DNA from 2 places in the Pilosibacter fragilis genome. Region 1 is predicted to be linked to the other one. Evidence: a T-box and tRNA genes for the amino acid it is inferred to sense, from the RefSeq annotation. Region 1 holds a T-box; the other holds one or more tRNA genes.

The links. A T-box is a leader RNA that pairs with one kind of tRNA and senses whether it is charged. The one in region 1 lies ahead of thrS (threonine--tRNA ligase), so its partner is inferred to be a tRNA-Thr.
Region 2: it has a tRNA-Thr gene. The T-box ahead of thrS (threonine--tRNA ligase) is inferred to sense a tRNA for this amino acid. The anticodon was not compared.

Annotation. Positions count from the first base shown of each region.
Region 1 covers NZ_JAVYJB010000001.1:15,376-23,322, forward strand. Annotated here, with positions in the region: gene ABCW45_RS00085 (YlmH family RNA-binding protein) at 1-386, opposite strand, end outside; gene ABCW45_RS00090 (cell division protein SepF) at 399-911, opposite strand; gene ABCW45_RS00095 (YggS family pyridoxal phosphate-dependent enzyme) at 929-1,612, opposite strand; gene ABCW45_RS00100 (biotin/lipoyl attachment domain-containing protein) at 1,625-3,049, opposite strand; gene thrS (threonine--tRNA ligase) at 3,209-5,149, opposite strand; T-box leader at 5,432-5,631, opposite strand; gene ABCW45_RS00110 (ABC transporter ATP-binding protein) at 5,635-6,774, opposite strand; gene ABCW45_RS00115 (FecCD family ABC transporter permease) at 6,800-7,810, opposite strand.
Region 2 covers NZ_JAVYJB010000007.1:43,674-51,620, forward strand. Annotated here, with positions in the region: gene ABCW45_RS08475 (diacylglycerol/lipid kinase family protein) at 319-1,242, shown strand; gene ispF (2-C-methyl-D-erythritol 2,4-cyclodiphosphate synthase) at 1,263-1,814, shown strand; gene cysS (cysteine--tRNA ligase) at 1,915-3,324, shown strand; gene ABCW45_RS08490 (Mini-ribonuclease 3) at 3,309-3,785, shown strand; gene rlmB (23S rRNA (guanosine(2251)-2'-O)-methyltransferase RlmB) at 3,775-4,521, shown strand; tRNA gene ABCW45_RS08500 (tRNA-Thr) at 4,741-4,813, opposite strand; gene ABCW45_RS08505 (DUF4397 domain-containing protein) at 5,176-6,168, shown strand; gene ABCW45_RS08510 (MATE family efflux transporter) at 6,370-7,719, shown strand; gene ABCW45_RS08515 (ABC transporter ATP-binding protein) at 7,778-7,947, shown strand, end outside.

The sequences.
Region 1 (7,947 bases):
ACAAACGCCCAGGCATTTCCATCCTGCAGGACGATGTCCCCGATCATGGCCCTCTCGATTCCGAGATTCATGATCGCCCCGAGATAGTCTCTGTGGGTCAGCTTCTCCGCGAAGCGCCTGTTTGCGGGAACGATCTTTAAACACACGAAGGGCGGCGCGTAAAGTTCCTCCTCATAGGACGCCAGAAAGCACAAAACCTTTCTTTCAGACATCGGAAAGCCGCCGGAAAGTACGAACTTCACCGGCGGCAGTGTAGCCGACATATTCTGGAAGACAGTCTGTTCTGCGAGCGTCAGAAAATCTGTGTGAAGCGGGATATCGCGGGAGTAAGCGTTTTCTGCCAGTTCCTGGATCCGCTTCCTAAAAAGCTGTTCTTCCTTTTCCATATGGATCCTTAATTAAAGATGGATGTTGAGTCCGGATACGTCTAAGTTTCCTCCGGTAAGAAGATCCTGGAAGTCACCGGACAGCTCAACGGACTGCGGGGTTGCGATAAAAATGTAGTTGGAAATTTTCTGGAGATTTCCGTTCATGGAATATGTGGATCCGGATGTGAAATCGATGATCCGCTGTGCGGTCTCGGTGTGGATTCCCTCCATATTAAGTACAACTGCCTTTCCGGCAAGCAGGTAATCGCAGATCTCCTTTGCGTCATCTAAGGAGGTCGGTTTAATTAAGGAAACTTCCATTCCGCTTCCGCGGCGCATCGGAACAACCTTATTGCTGTTGGTGGTGCGGGGTAAAAATCTTGGCTTCTCCTCCTCATAATCATCTAAATCATCAGCTGTCTGCTTCTTGAAAAGGTTCTTTCTCGCCGGCTTTTCATCCTCATAATCGTCATCTAAGAAGTAATCGTCATCTTCATCGTCGTTCAGACGCATCGTATCCATAATCTTGCCTAAAAAGCTCATATCTAGTTCTCTCCAATCTATCTGGAACCAAAGATTCCGGTTCCTACTCTAATCATGGTTGCACCCTCCTCAACGGCTACCTCGAAGTCGCCGGTCATACCCATGGACAGCACACTCATAGTACCATTATCAATGTTTTTATTTTTGATGTCAACATATAATTGATATAATTCTTTAAAATATTTTCGATTTTCTTCTGCATTTTCGACATTTGGTGCAATGGTCATCATTCCCTTTACGCAGACATGGGGAAATGCCTGGATCTCCTTTAAATTCGGAATTACGTCCTCTAAGAACATGCCGAATTTGCTCTCCTCTCTCGCCACATTGACCTCAAGGAGCACATTGGCGATCATATCGCGCTTTGCGGCTTCCTTCTCGATCTTCTCTGCCAGGTGGACGCTGTCACAGGAGTGGATCAGGACCACTTTGTCGATGACTTGTCCGACCTTGTTTGTCTGGAGATGACCGATCATGTGGAATTTCGCGTCCTCCGGGATCTGTGGGCGCTTCTCCGTGATCTCCTGTACCTTATTCTCGCCGTAGTCGCGCTCTCCCGCCTCATAGGCCTCCATCAACATGGAGACCGGCTTCGTCTTGCTGACGGAGATCAGGGTGACCTCCTTCGGATCTCTTCCCGCGCGAAGGCAGGCTGCGTTCATGCGTTCTCTTACGTTCTTTATATTCTCTGCAACTGACATGATAAAAACCTCCTACTGATAGATGATCATTCCGTTTCCGGTCACGGCGTTGGCGTCCAGGACGATGTGGTCGTAGACGGACAGACCATAATCGGTGCCCTTTTTGATGGTGTAATACTCATCATTCGAAGAAAGGATCTCAATCCTTCTGAATACCGCGTATCCACGGTTGATATTGTAGACGCCCTGTACCGTCTGGGTCATTCCGATCTGGTAACGCTCTTCGGAATCGTCCTTTGTAAGGAAATCCCCGGCTTTCAGTTCACTGTTCTCCCCGGCATCCACGTAATAGTATTCATCATCCGCGTAGTAGATCGTGCACGGAGTGATGACGCCCACCGTCTTTCCATCCGCGTAGGTCTCCTTGCGGAAGCCGCTTTGGGAGACGGAGGAGGAATCGGAAGAATCCTTCTTTGCGCTCACGTAATAATCCTTCGGGATCACATAGAAAGTCACATCGGTGACGGAGCTTCTCGGGATCTTGAGTCCCCGGACTTCATCGGTCACGATCTCAAAATCCACATACCGGTCGGAAACAAACTGTTCCATATATTTAGAAAAATCGAGTTTTCCGTATGTCTTTCCATCTCCGCCTGTCACTGTGGAGAACGCGCCGGAGGTCTCAAGATCCCTGCCGTTAAACTTCACGGCGAGGGAAGTCTTTCCATTATAAGTGGTAAGCTCCTGCTCCGACATCGGGAACACGATGGACCAGTCCTCGGAGGTGATGATCTTGTAGGCCGGTGCCCCGGTCTCCACGAGCTGTCCTGAGCGCACGCTGGATTTCTTGTAGGAACTCTTGTCAAACATATCCGCTGTCACCTGGTTCGGTGTCAGTGTCTCCATGGAATCCACCGAGTAGGACACAATGCCGGACTGATCCGCCCGCACCTGGGTGAAATTTCCGCCCAGTTCAGAGACTGCGCTGTCGAGATTTTTTAAGGTATCAACGCTCACATACTCCAGGACTTCCGCATCCAGGGTGTTTTTCGTATCATAGACCTCCCGGAAATCTTCGTTCGTGAATGTCTGGCTAAAGCTGGACAGCTGCTTTTTTAAGGAAGCGAGGTTTTCCTTTGAGAGGGCTACAGACCCGTCCGTTTTTTCCGCGAGCAGGGCGGAAAGCGTTCCCGTCTCATCAATGGAATAGACTCTCGTACCGACAGCTGCCCTTTTCCCCTCTCTCAGATAAAAGTTGATATTTCCGGCACGGTCCGTGTATTTCGGCTCCTCTGTCCGGAAAATGATTCCGGTGTGCCTCGTATCGTTTACGATACTTCCCTCCACAACTTCATAAAACTCCACCTTGTCCCTGCGAAGGTAGGTATAGAGATAAAATGCCATATATAAGAAAATAAGGGCAAAAATGATCATGCCCACATTGATATTCAGGGGCCGGCGATAACGAACGACTTTCTTGTTCTTTTTCTTCGCCAATTGATAAACCTCCCAACGGTCATATTCCGTAATATGATACCATCATTCGGAAAAAAGTGCAAGCAGACAGACAAAAAACAGAAAAAAAGCCGGTCCCCGGAAAATTCCGAAGACCGGCGAAAATCTGAAATTTCAGCACCTGGTTAAACGAGCAGAGGATTATTTCTCCTCCTCCTTTTTAACCTCGACCGGACGGTTTACACGGCCAGCGATCTCAGCCTTGATGTTTGCGATAAATACGTTGAGATCTTCAGCGCCCTCGTCGCCTTTGAAGCGGCTTCTTACGGATACAGTTCCATCGGCCTGCTCCTTCTGGCCGACAACTAACATGTACGGGATCTTCTGACCCTGTGCCTCACGGATCTTGTAGCCGATCTTCTCAGAACGAAGGTCGATCTCAGCACGGATGTCAGCTGCGTCAAGAGCTGCCTTGACAGATTTTGCGTACTCCTCGTACTTCTCGGAAATCGGGAGGACCTTAACCTGAACCGGTGAAAGCCATGTCGGGAATGCGCCGGCAAAGTGCTCGATCAGGATACCGATGAAACGCTCAATGGAGCCAAAGCATACGCGGTGGATCATGATCGGTCTGTGCTTCTCACCGTCAGCGCCGATGTACTCGAGCTCGAAACGCTGCGGAAGCTGGAAGTCAAGCTGGATCGTACCGCACTGCCATGTTCTGCCGATCGCGTCTACCAGATGGAAGTCGATCTTCGGACCGTAGAATGCGCCGTCTCCTTCGTTGATCACATAGTCAAGTCCAAGGTCGTCTAATGCGCCCTGTAAGGAGTTTGTTGCAAGCTCCCAGTCCTCGTCGCTTCCCATGGAGTCTTCCGGTCTTGTGGAAAGCTCTACATGATATTTGAATCCGAACAGGGAATATACCTGGTTGATCAGACCTGCTACGTTCTTGATCTCATCACGGATCTGCTCCGGAGTCATGAAGATATGGGCATCATCCTGTGTGAAGCAGCGTACACGCATGAGTCCGTGAAGCTGACCGGATTTCTCATGGCGGTGAACGATACCGAGCTCACCCATACGGAGCGGAAGGTCACGGTAGGAACGCGGCTCGGAAGCGTAAACAAGAACGCCGCCCGGGCAGTTCATCGGTTTGATGGCGTAATCTTCGCCGTCGATGACGGTTGTATACATGTTGTTTTTATAGTGATCCCAGTGACCGGATGTCTCCCAGAGGCTTCTGTTTAAGATGATCGGTGTGGAGATTTCTACATAACCTGCTTTTTTGTGGATCTCGCGCCAGTAGTCAAGGAGTGTGTTCTTTAAGATCATTCCCTTTGGAAGGAAGAACGGGAATCCTGGGCCTGCATCGCTCATCATGAAGAGACCGAGCTCTTTGCCGAGCTTTCTGTGGTCACGCTTCTTCGCCTCTTCCATCATGGTAACGTAAGCGTCTAAGTCCTCTTTTTTCGCAAAGGCTGTTGCGTAGATACGGGTCAGCATCTTGTTCTTCTCGCTTCCGCGCCAGTAAGCGCCTGCGATGTTCATGAGCTTGAATGCCTTGCCGACTTCCTTTGTATTCATGAGGTGCGGACCTGCACAGAGGTCGGTGAACTCACCCTGCTTGTAGAAGCTGATGATGGAATCTTCCGGAAGATCCTCAATGAGCTCTACCTTGTACGGCTCGTTCTTCTCTTTCATAAGGGCGATCGCCTCTGCTCTCGGAAGCTCAAAACGCTCTAACGGGAGAGCTTCCTTGATGATCTTCTTCATCTCAGCCTCGATCTTTGCGAGGTCGTCGGATGTTACCGGCTCATCACGGTCGATATCGTAGTAGAAACCGTCAGCAATGGACGGACCGATGGCAAGCTTTGTCTCCGGCCAGATTCGCTTGATCGCCTGAGCCATTACATGGCTTGCTGTGTGGCGGAGTGCTGCAAGTCCTTCTGGATCCTTTGCTGTGAAGATATTTAAAGTGCAGTCCTTGTCAACGATCGTGCGCAGATCCTTTACTTCTCCGTCGATCTCTGCGACACAGGCCATTCTTGCAAGACCTTCGCTGATGTCTTTTGCGATGTCGATGACAGCCATCGGCTGTGCATACTCTTTAAAAGAGCCGTCTTTTAATGTTACTTTCATGTTCATTCTCCTTTTTCTCTTGGAAAAATTTCGTGCAGCCGAGATATTTTACAGCTGCTTTTTCTCAGTGAAAATCTCACGCGAGCCGTGGCTTGTAATACCGCGTTTTCAGTTTCCTGTGTGAACACAGTCTCTGTTTTGTCACTCGCGCAAACAAGTGAAAACACGCTTCGCGAGTTTCCCCTTGTTATCGCGGCAGTCGCCAAGGTCTCGCGCAAGCGCGGACTTTGGCTCGTTGTTCGCGTAAATAAAAAAGTCCCTTGATTATGCGTTTTCACATAATCAAGGGACGAGATTACCCGTGGTTCCACCCTGCTTGTATAGAATTTCTATACCACTTCATTTGATGATAACGGAATCACCGTTCCCGATTAAGGGACACTCCAGGGTGGTCTTCAGCTCGTTCCGTGCAGGATAACTCTCACCAAATGTATCCCTCTCTGAGCAGTTTCCGAACGTACTCTTCCTGTCAACGTGTTGTTTTTTCACTTGTCATTTAGTATATCACCGGAATCAGATTTGTCAAGATGAATTTGCCGTAATTTTCCGAGTTCCGTTCCGATCCGGAGAAGTTCCCGGTTTTTTTTATTCATAGTTCCGAAGACGTTTAACGGGCAGAAAACGGCCTTACAGGACTCTAGCACTTTCTTCGCCCTAAGAAACGCCTGCTCTCCCACCGGTTCGAAGGCCGCTTCCCGGATCACTTCTGCTGCCAGCACTCTCGCTGTCTGGTACTCCATATCGTTTTCATGGATCACGCCCGCCGCAAAGGGGATCCCCGCCCGGTTTAAGGCATGGTACACAGGAATCCCGCTCCCCATGCCGCCGATGACAAAGACCCCCGGCGCTCCGTCTGTTCTCGGGAGTTCCGGAAATCCAAGGGACGTCAGATAGCTCCCGTGTTCGATTCCGTAGAGCTTTGCGATATAGTCTCCCTCAAACACCTCCTGGGGCGTCCCTGTTCTCCCGATGGTCCCGTTTTCCGCGCAGAGCACATAGTCAGAGATCCTCTCCGCAAGATCCAGCTCGTGAAGCGACATGAGGACTGCCACATTGCGCTCATGGACCAGTTTCTTCAAGATATCGAGAAGCTCCAGTTTGTGCCGGATATCGAGAAAGGATGTGGGCTCGTCGAGAACGAGAAGCTCCGGTTCCTGGCAGATCGCCCGGGCTAAGAGGATCCGCTGTTTCTGTCCGTCGCTGGTGTTCTGGAACAGGACATCCGCAAGGCTTTCGCACCGGACCATTTCGAGGGCATCTATGACCTTTTTCTTGTCTTCTTTGGACAGGATCCCGAACCGCCCGGTATACGGATATCTTCCTGCTGCCGCCACGTCAAAACACGTCATAAGCTCCGGATCCGGCCGACCCGTCATGACCACCGCGGTCTTTTTCGCAAAATCAGGATCCGAGTAATCCTCCAGGGCTGTGCCGTCAAGAAATACACTTCCGCCTAATGGGGAAAGTTCCCGGATGATGCTCTTTAAGATCGTGGATTTTCCAGCCCCGTTCGGTCCGATCAGCGTGACGATGGATCCGCGGCGGATGTTCATGGAGATGTCGGACAGGATCGGTTTTCCGCGGTATCCGACGGTTAAATTGTCTGCTGTCAGGTAGTTCTGCATGGGCTCTCCTTTCAGACTATTCCTATCAACGTTTCACTCTTTTTATCATCATGGCAATCACCACCGGCGCTCCGAACACCGCCGTCACAGAACTGATGGAAAGTTCTGTCGGTGAAAACAACGTTCTCGCCAGCAGATCGCTGAACAGGCAGAATACTGCACCGCCAAGGAAACATCCCGGGATCACAACGATGGGCTTCGCGGTCTTAAACAGCTGTTTGATCATATGGGGCACCGCGATCCCCACGAAGGAGACGGGGCCCGCAAAGGCTGTCACTGTAGCGGAAAGAATGCTGGATAACAGGATCAGCTCGATCCGGAACCGTTTGATATTGACACCCATGTTTCTCGCGTAGACCTCCCCCAGCTGATAGGCACCCATGGCTTTTGAGAGCAGCATGGAACAAAAGAAAGCTGCTGCGGTCACAAGGAGACAGATCTTTACCCCATCAATGGAGATGCCGGAAAAACTCCCCATGGACCAGTTGTGGAGGTTCACGATATTGGAGTCATCGGCGAAGGTTACGATAAAATCCGTTGCCGCCGAACAGATATATCCGATCATGATCCCGCTTACCACTAACATGGACATCTGAGGAAGCTTTTTTGAGACCGCCAGCACGAAGCCCATGGAGGCCATGGCACCGAGAAAAGCCGCACCGATCATGACCCAGGAATTCATGATGAGTCCCTGTCCGAGAAACAGGATCATGAAGATCGAAACGGCGAGCTTCGCGCCGGAAGAGATTCCAAGGACGAAGGGGCCGGCGATGGGATTCGAGAAAAATGTCTGCAGCAGAAAGCCCGACACCGATAACGCCCCGCCGAGGATCAACGCCGCCAGCATTCTGGGGAGGCGGATATCAAAGAGAATATGACGGGTCATATCAGTCCCCTCTTTTCCACCCAGGGCCACAAGAATATCTGCTGCCGATACACGCACGCTGCCGACGGCCAGGCTCAGAAAGCTTAAGGCTGCAAGCAGGACAAATAACAGCAGGTAGGCCCGGACGATCCGCTTAGACTGGGTTGACATAGGCGTTCTTCCCCCTTTCATTTATAATTTGTAACTATTCAGTACCTTCATAGTTACGTGCAAAAATCCATTCCAGATCAGCTTCGCTGATGGGATTTTTGCCTTCCAGCCTATGTTTTCTTACGGTCAGCGCAGCA
Region 2 (7,947 bases), on a different contig from region 1:
TATAATTGATCCCAATATTGTCTGACAAGAAAGAGATGTTTACTATTTTCTTACGTTTTGGCGCGGATGTGTCCGGTACACGGGTAGGGATTTTGCTGATTTGGAATGCGAAGCATCGGCAAAATCAGCTGTTGTCTGCGCATGGCATGAACAGGAATGTATCGCAGTGCACATGCATGAAGTTTAGAAAAAATTTAGCCTTTTTTTAGCGGTTATGTGATATACTATAATCTATATCGTATGCCATATGGCACTGACATGGTCAGAATGCATATGGCTGCACGGAAAATTCTGAACATATAAGATTCGGAGGACGTTATGTATCAGTTTATCGTAAATCCCGGTGCCGGTGCTGGAAGAGGATACCGGATCTGGAAACGACTGGAACATCAGCTGGAAATGAACAGTCGGGAATACCGTGTCTTTTTTACGGAACATCAAGGGGATGCGGCGGAGATCGCGAGAGTACTGACGGCGGAAAAGGATGAAGCGAAGGTGATCGTGATCGTCGGCGGCGAAGGTACCTACAATGAGGTCTTAAACGGTGTCTCCTTTAGGGGACTCCTGACCTTCGGCTATGTCCCGGCGGGATTCCGGAATGCACTCTCGAAGGGATTCCAGTCTTTCTGGAAGGTGGACCGTCAGGCGAGGCGGATCCTTCACCCGAAATATTACCGGATGCTGGACTATGGCGTTATCACGTTCGGAAACGAGGAGATCGTGAGCCGCAGATTTGCCGGACGTTGTGGGATCGGACTCGACGCGGCGTTGTGCCACAATCTTTTGTGCTGCCCCGTGAGAAACCAGATGACGAGACTTCATCTGACAAAAATCCTTCGTTTTGGGATCGGATTAAAGCAGCTTTTTCTTGCAAAGCCGACAAAAGGATATATTTTGCTTGACGGGACGCAGAAAGTGGAGTTTAATCATATATATTTCATCACGTTTATGGTACGCCGGGAAGAGAAGAAAAAGAAGAACGGCGGGATTTTAAATGATGACGGAAAAATGACCGTTTACGTTGGAAACAGTGCGAGAAAGACGAAGATGATCCCGATCTTAAGAGACCTTGTGATGGGGGTCCGGAGAAAAGAGCGGGGGATCCGTGTCTTTGAGTGCAGCGAGGCGGAGATCCACCTTGCGCGCCCGTTGGCGGTCCACGTGGACGGTGAGAGCTGTATGTGTCAGGAGAATCTGGCGGTGCGCTGTATCCCGAAACGGATGCGCGTGATCGGCTCATAAGAAATATAGGAGGAGATTCTATGAGAATCGGACAGGGATATGATGTACATCGTCTCGTAGAAGGAAGAAAGCTGATTATTGGAGGCGTGGACATTCCCTATGAAAAAGGACTTTTGGGTCATTCTGACGCAGATGTCCTTCTTCATGCTGTGATGGACGCACTTTTGGGGGCCGCCGCCCTCGGCGATATCGGCCAGCACTTCCCGGATTCGGACGAGAGATATAAAGGGATTTCCAGTATCGCGCTTTTAAAGGAAGTCGGGAAGATCCTGCAGGAAAACGGATATATGATCGAAAATATCGATTCTACCGTGATCGCCCAGAGGCCGAAGCTTTTGCCGTACCGCCCGCAGATGGCGGAAAATATCGCGGCGGCGTTAGGAATCGAAAAAGAACAGGTAAGCGTGAAAGCAACGACGGAAGAAGGGCTTGGATTTACCGGTACCGGGGAGGGGATCTCCGCTCAGGCGATCGCCCTTTTAAGTTCGGTGGCGGATTACGCGCCGGAGGACCGCGTTGGAATTATTTCCGGTGGATGCGGGGGCTGTCCGGGCTGTAGACAGCAGCAATAAATGAATGCGGAAGTAAGCGCCTGTTGATAGTAAAAGTGCATTACGCAAAGCTGCATGGCAGAAAAATTCGGACAGAAAGATATATGAAGGAGCTTAAGTTATGAAGATCTACAATACACTCACAAAGAGAAAAGAAGAGTTCGTTCCGGTAGAGCCGGGAAAAGTAAAAATGTACGTGTGCGGACCGACCGTCTACAACTTTATCCACATCGGAAACGCGAGACCGATGATCGTATTTGATACGGTAAGACGGTACTTTGAATATAAAGGATACGATGTAAATTATGTATCCAACTTTACGGATGTCGATGATAAGATCATCAAAAAAGCCATCGAGGAGGGCGTTGATGCAGAGACGATCTCCAAGCGCTACATCGCCGAGTGCAAAAAGGATATGGAAGGCATGAATATCGAGCCGGCAACAAAGAATCCGCTCGCGACGGAAGAGATCTGCGGCATGCTGAATATGATCAGCACTCTGATCGAAAAAGGTTACGCCTATGTGGCTGCTGACGGAACGGTTTATTACAGTGTCCGGAAATTTAAAGATTACGGAAAGCTTTCCCATAAGAATCTTGACGATCTCCAGTCCGGATTCCGTGAGATCAAGGTAACCGGTGAGGAGGGCAAGCAGGATCCGAACGACTTCGTTCTCTGGAAACCGAAAAAAGAGGGAGAGCCGTACTGGGAGTCTCCGTGGTGCGAGGGCCGTCCGGGCTGGCATATCGAGTGCTCCGTAATGGCAAAGAGATACCTCGGCGACGAGATCGATATTCATGCAGGCGGTGAGGACTTAATTTTCCCGCATCATGAGAACGAGATCGCCCAGAGTGAGGCTGCAAACGGAAAGCCTTTCGCGAAATACTGGATGCACAACGCGTTCTTAAATATTGATAATAAGAAAATGTCAAAATCTCTCGGAAACTTCTTTACCGTCCGTGAGATCAGCGAAAAATACGATCTTCAGGTGCTCCGTTTCTTTATGCTGAGCGCACATTACAGAAGTCCGTTAAACTTCAGTGCGGACCTAATGGAAGCCTCCAAGAACGGTCTTGAGAGAATCCTCACCGGTATGGAAAAGCTCCGTGAGGCGGAGGCAAAGGCAACCGGCGGCACAATGACAGCGGAAGAACTGGAAAACCAGAAGAAGGCAATGGAGCTTGTCGCAAAGTATGAGGCGGCGATGGATGATGATTTCAACACCGCGGACGCGATCTCCGCGATCTTCGAGCTCATCAAGCTCTCCAACTCCACAGTCTCCGGGGCAAGCACAAAGGAGTATGTTTCCTGGATGAAGAATGAGATCCAGAGACTCTGCGACGTAATGGGGATTATTACAGAAAAGAAGGCGGAAGTCCTTGACTCTGAGGTGGAGGACCTGATCGCCCAGAGACAGGCAGCGAGAAAGGCAAAGAACTTTGCCCTTGCCGATGAGATCAGAGGAAAACTTCTCGACATGGGAATCGTCCTCGAGGACACAAGAGAGGGCGTAAAATGGAAGAGAGCTTAATGCTTTTAAAGGAAAAATTCCACTTAAAGGATACGGATGCAGGTCAGTACTCTCCGCTTGTGCTCGCCTATCTCGGTGATGCGGCTTACGAGATCCTGATCCGTACCATCGTGGTCAGCGAGGGAAATATGCAGGTGAATAAGCTTCACAGGAAGTCTTCGGCTCTTGTGAAGGCTGCAGCCCAGGCAGAATTCCTGATGGCCATTGAGGGTGACCTTACCGAGGAGGAGCATGCGGTCTACAAACGGGGAAGAAACGCGAAGTCTTTCTCTATGGCCAAGAATGCAACGATGAAGGACTACCGGATGGCGACAGGCTTTGAGGCTCTGATGGGATATCTTTACCTGTCCGGAAGAACGGAGCGAATGGTGGATCTTGTGGCACTGGCGATGACAAAGACCGGAAAAGCAGTGTCCGGAGATACGGAAAAACAGAAAGAGGAGAACTCCGATGAGATATGAAGAACTGACGATAGAAGGGCGCAACGCTGTTTTGGAGGCGTTCCGCTCCGGAAAGACCATCGACCGGCTGTTTGTCCTTGACGGCTGCCAGGACGGTCCGGTGCGCACGATCGTGAGAGAGGCGAAAAAGCATGATACGATCGTAAATTTTGTCCCGAAGGAACGCCTGGATTCCATGTCTGAGACGGGACATCATCAGGGTGTGATGGCGTATGCCGCTGCTTACGAGTACGCGGAGGTGGAAGATATCTTAAAGATCGCGGAAGAGAAGGGCGAGCCGCCGTTTTTATTCCTGCTTGACGGAATTGAGGATCCGCACAACCTTGGAGCGATCATCCGTACCGCGAACCTTGCGGGCGCTCATGGCGTGATCATTCCGAAACGCCGCGCGGTGGGACTTACCGCGACGGTTGCGAGAACCTCCGCGGGTGCGTTAAACTATACGCCGGTCGCAAAGGTCACCAACATGGCGGCAACGATCGAGGATTTAAAGAAACGCGGCATCTGGTTCGTCTGCGCCGATATGGGCGGAGAGAGCATGTACCGTTTAAACCTCACCGGACCGATCGGTCTTGTGATCGGAAATGAGGGGGAGGGCGTGAGCCGTCTTGTGAAGGAAAAATGCGACATGATCGCGTCGATCCCAATGAAGGGCGATATCGATTCCCTGAACGCGTCCGTTGCGACAGGTGTTCTCGCGTATGAGATCGTGAGACAGAGACTGGCGAAGGCATAGGATTTATAATTTTACTTATGATAAAAAGACCTGCGGAGAGGAGTTCCGTAGGTCTTTTTTATTCGAGGAGGATTTCCTTCATAATAAACATTTGTTCCGGTCAGCCCGGTCGTCCTGAGTGAGTGAGCATCATTGTCGCGTTCACGTCTTTTTCGTAACAGGAATTTCCTGTAACACGAAAAAAGGCTTCCCGGATATTCCGGAAAGCCTCATGGTTTAAGCTGCCTAGCAGATTTGAACTGCCGACCTCCGCCTTACCAAGGCGACGCTCTACCAGCTGAGCCAAGGCAGCGAACACATTTACTGTGTTTTTCGAACCTCCAATATAGTATCATGGATCAACAGGTTTGTCAACGATAAAAACAAAAAAATTTGAATAAATTTTTCATACAAAAAGATCAATTCCTCGGAAAGCCCATGGAGGGTAAAGCGGACATTCGCAATCCACTTCGCTACTTGCTCATGAACGCAGTCGCTTCGCGATCTGTCAGTGGGAGCTTTCAACTCCCACTGACATAAGCATCCCACTCACCCACCGCTTAGTGCTCCGCGCACTTGAAGCGGGGGAATGCTTATCTGCGTTCAAACACGTGCAGGGAACACTTTCCGTTCTGCTTTCATATTTTGTAGTAAAAAAGATATTGAGGTGTTAATATGCCAGAGAATCCAACATCAATGCCGGAACCGTCGGGAGAGAATACGGCGGAGGTTGTGGCAGGGAAGAATGACGCAAATGTACCGGAGACACCGGCCGAGCCATTAGGAGGAGTTTTTGTTTATCCGGGAGACGATGATCTTGCGGGGATCCCTGTGCCGCCCATCGCTTCACCGGGCGGAAGACCTGTTTATCCGGGAGATGACGATCTCGCCGGAATCCCAACGACACCGGTCGCGCCGTCTGGCGGACGCCCTGTCTATCCTGACAATACCATCGGACGCCCGGGCTTTCCGACGATTTCTTTTCCGGTCACATATCCGACGGTCTCAGGAGGAAATTACTACAGCAGAGTCCGGTTTTTAAATGCCAGCACATCAGGCCAGACTCTGGATGTCTATATCGATGGCCGGAATGTCTTTTCCGGTTCCGAATTTGCCACGATTTCTTCTTATATCCGCGTGACGGACGGATTCCACACCGTCACTGTGCGCAGGACCAACGGTCAGATCTATTATCAGCAGACGATTGCCTTTGTGTCCGGTGAGAGACTCACGATGGTGATCTTAGACACGGTTTCCGGAGTGTCCCTGACCCGTGTCTCCGACATGGGCTGTACGAACGTTCCGGCAGGTTACGGCTGTCTCCGTGTCGCGAACATGTCCTACGCGGGATCCAGCTACGATGTGCGGACCTTCAACAACCAGACAGCATTTGCGGGGGTCGGATACAAGGAAGTGACGAGCTATAAACAGACATCCAGCGGAACCTATACCTTCTTTGTGACAGGTTCCCAGTATGCAGTTTCGGCCTTAGGCGAGCTTCCGGTCCTTGTCCTTTCCTCCATCGTCGGCGTTTCCTGTCCGACCTGCACCGTGGCGAATCCGCTTCTCACCTTCAACGTCAACGTCCGTGCGGGAAGAGCCTACACCTGCTATATTATCGGAAATCCGTGGTCCGGCCTCTTCCGGGCGTATGTCCTCGAGGACTGAAGCGTGTTGCGGCAGGATTGCATTATTTGTAAAAATCGTCTATAATCTGCGTAACAGATAAAAGGAATGTGCCTTACGCATTCCGGCACCGGGAGCAGCCGTGGATAGAATGAGCAGACGGACAGGGGCGGGAAATGCCAGTCTGCTTTTCTTTCCGGATGCTGCCGGAAAGAAGATACAGATACGGGAAAAAGGAGTATTATGAAGAAAAATTACGAAATGGACATGTGCAGTGGCCCGATCCTCGGAAAACTGCTCACCTTTACGATTCCGCTGATCTTTTCCGGAATCCTGCAGCTTCTGTTCAACGCAGCGGATGTGATCGTTGTGGGACGTTTCGCGGGCAGCCAGTCTCTGGCGGCGGTGGGTTCCACAACGGCGCTGATCAACCTGATGATCAATATCTTTATCGGACTGTCCGTGGGTGTCAATGTCATCGTGGCGAGATATTACGGAGCGAAGCGGGAAAAAGACGTGCAGGATACGATCCATACGGCCATGGCACTCAGCATCGTCAGCGGTCTTTTTCTGATCGTTGTGGGTCAGCTTCTCTCGAGGCCAATGCTGGAACTCATGGGAACTCCGGACGATGTAATCGATAAATCTACGATTTATATGCGGATCATCTTTATCGGCATGCCTGCGAATATGATCTACAACTTCGGAAGCGCGATTCTCCGCGCGGTGGGAGACACGAAGCGCCCGCTGTATTTCCTTACGGCGGCGGGCGTGATCAATGTGGTCTTAAACCTCTTTTTTGTGATCATGTTCCGGATGGATGTGGCGGGAGTTGCTCTGGCGACCGCGATCTCTCAGGCGATCTCGGCGTGTCTGGTGATCCTTTGCCTGATGGAGAGCGAGGGCGGTCTGAAGCTTCATTTAAAAGCTCTGAAGATCCACCGCTCAAAATTCCGTCAGATCATTCAGGTAGGCCTTCCGGCGGGGATGCAGGGCGCAGTATTTTCTATTTCCAATGTTCTGATCCAGTCCTCTGTCAATTCCTTCGGTTCTGTCGCGATGGCGGGAAATACGACATCCCAGAATATTGAGGGATTCATCTATAACGCCATGAATGCGGTTTATCAAGCAAACTTAAGCTTCACGAGCCAGAACTTCGGCGGCAAAAAGTATTCGAGGATCAACCGGATCATGGTTACCTGCCTCGGCGTTGTGACGGCAGTGGGACTCGGGATGGGAATCCCGGCTTATCTTTGCGGACATGCCCTGATCCGGATCTATTCCTCAGACCCGGAGGTCATTGTATACGGAATGAGAAGACTTGTGGTCTTTGGAACGACATATTTCCTCTGTGGGATCATGGATACGATGGTGGGCAGCATCCGCGGTCTCGGATACTCCGTTATGCCGATGTGCGTCTCCCTTCTGGGAGCGTGTGGACTCCGGATCGTCTGGATCTTTACGGTGTTTCAGGTATACCATAACCTGACAGTGTTATACTTATCCTATCCGTTTACCTGGATCGTCACGGCGACGGCCCATATGATCTGCTTCTATATCGTGAGGAGAAAACTTCCGAGGGAAGATGCGTGATAAACAGCAACGGAAGAATCCAACGACTGCAGATCTGATCAGAAAGGAAACAATAGAATTGAAACGATACAAAAAATACATCATCCCGTATCTCAGTGCTTTCGTGATCGGTCCGCTGATGATGCTCACCGAGGTGGCGGGAGAGGTCATGCTCCCGAAATTTATGTCCATGATCATCAACAACGGTGTCGCAAGTCGAAATGTTGCCTATATCGGAAAGATGGGGAC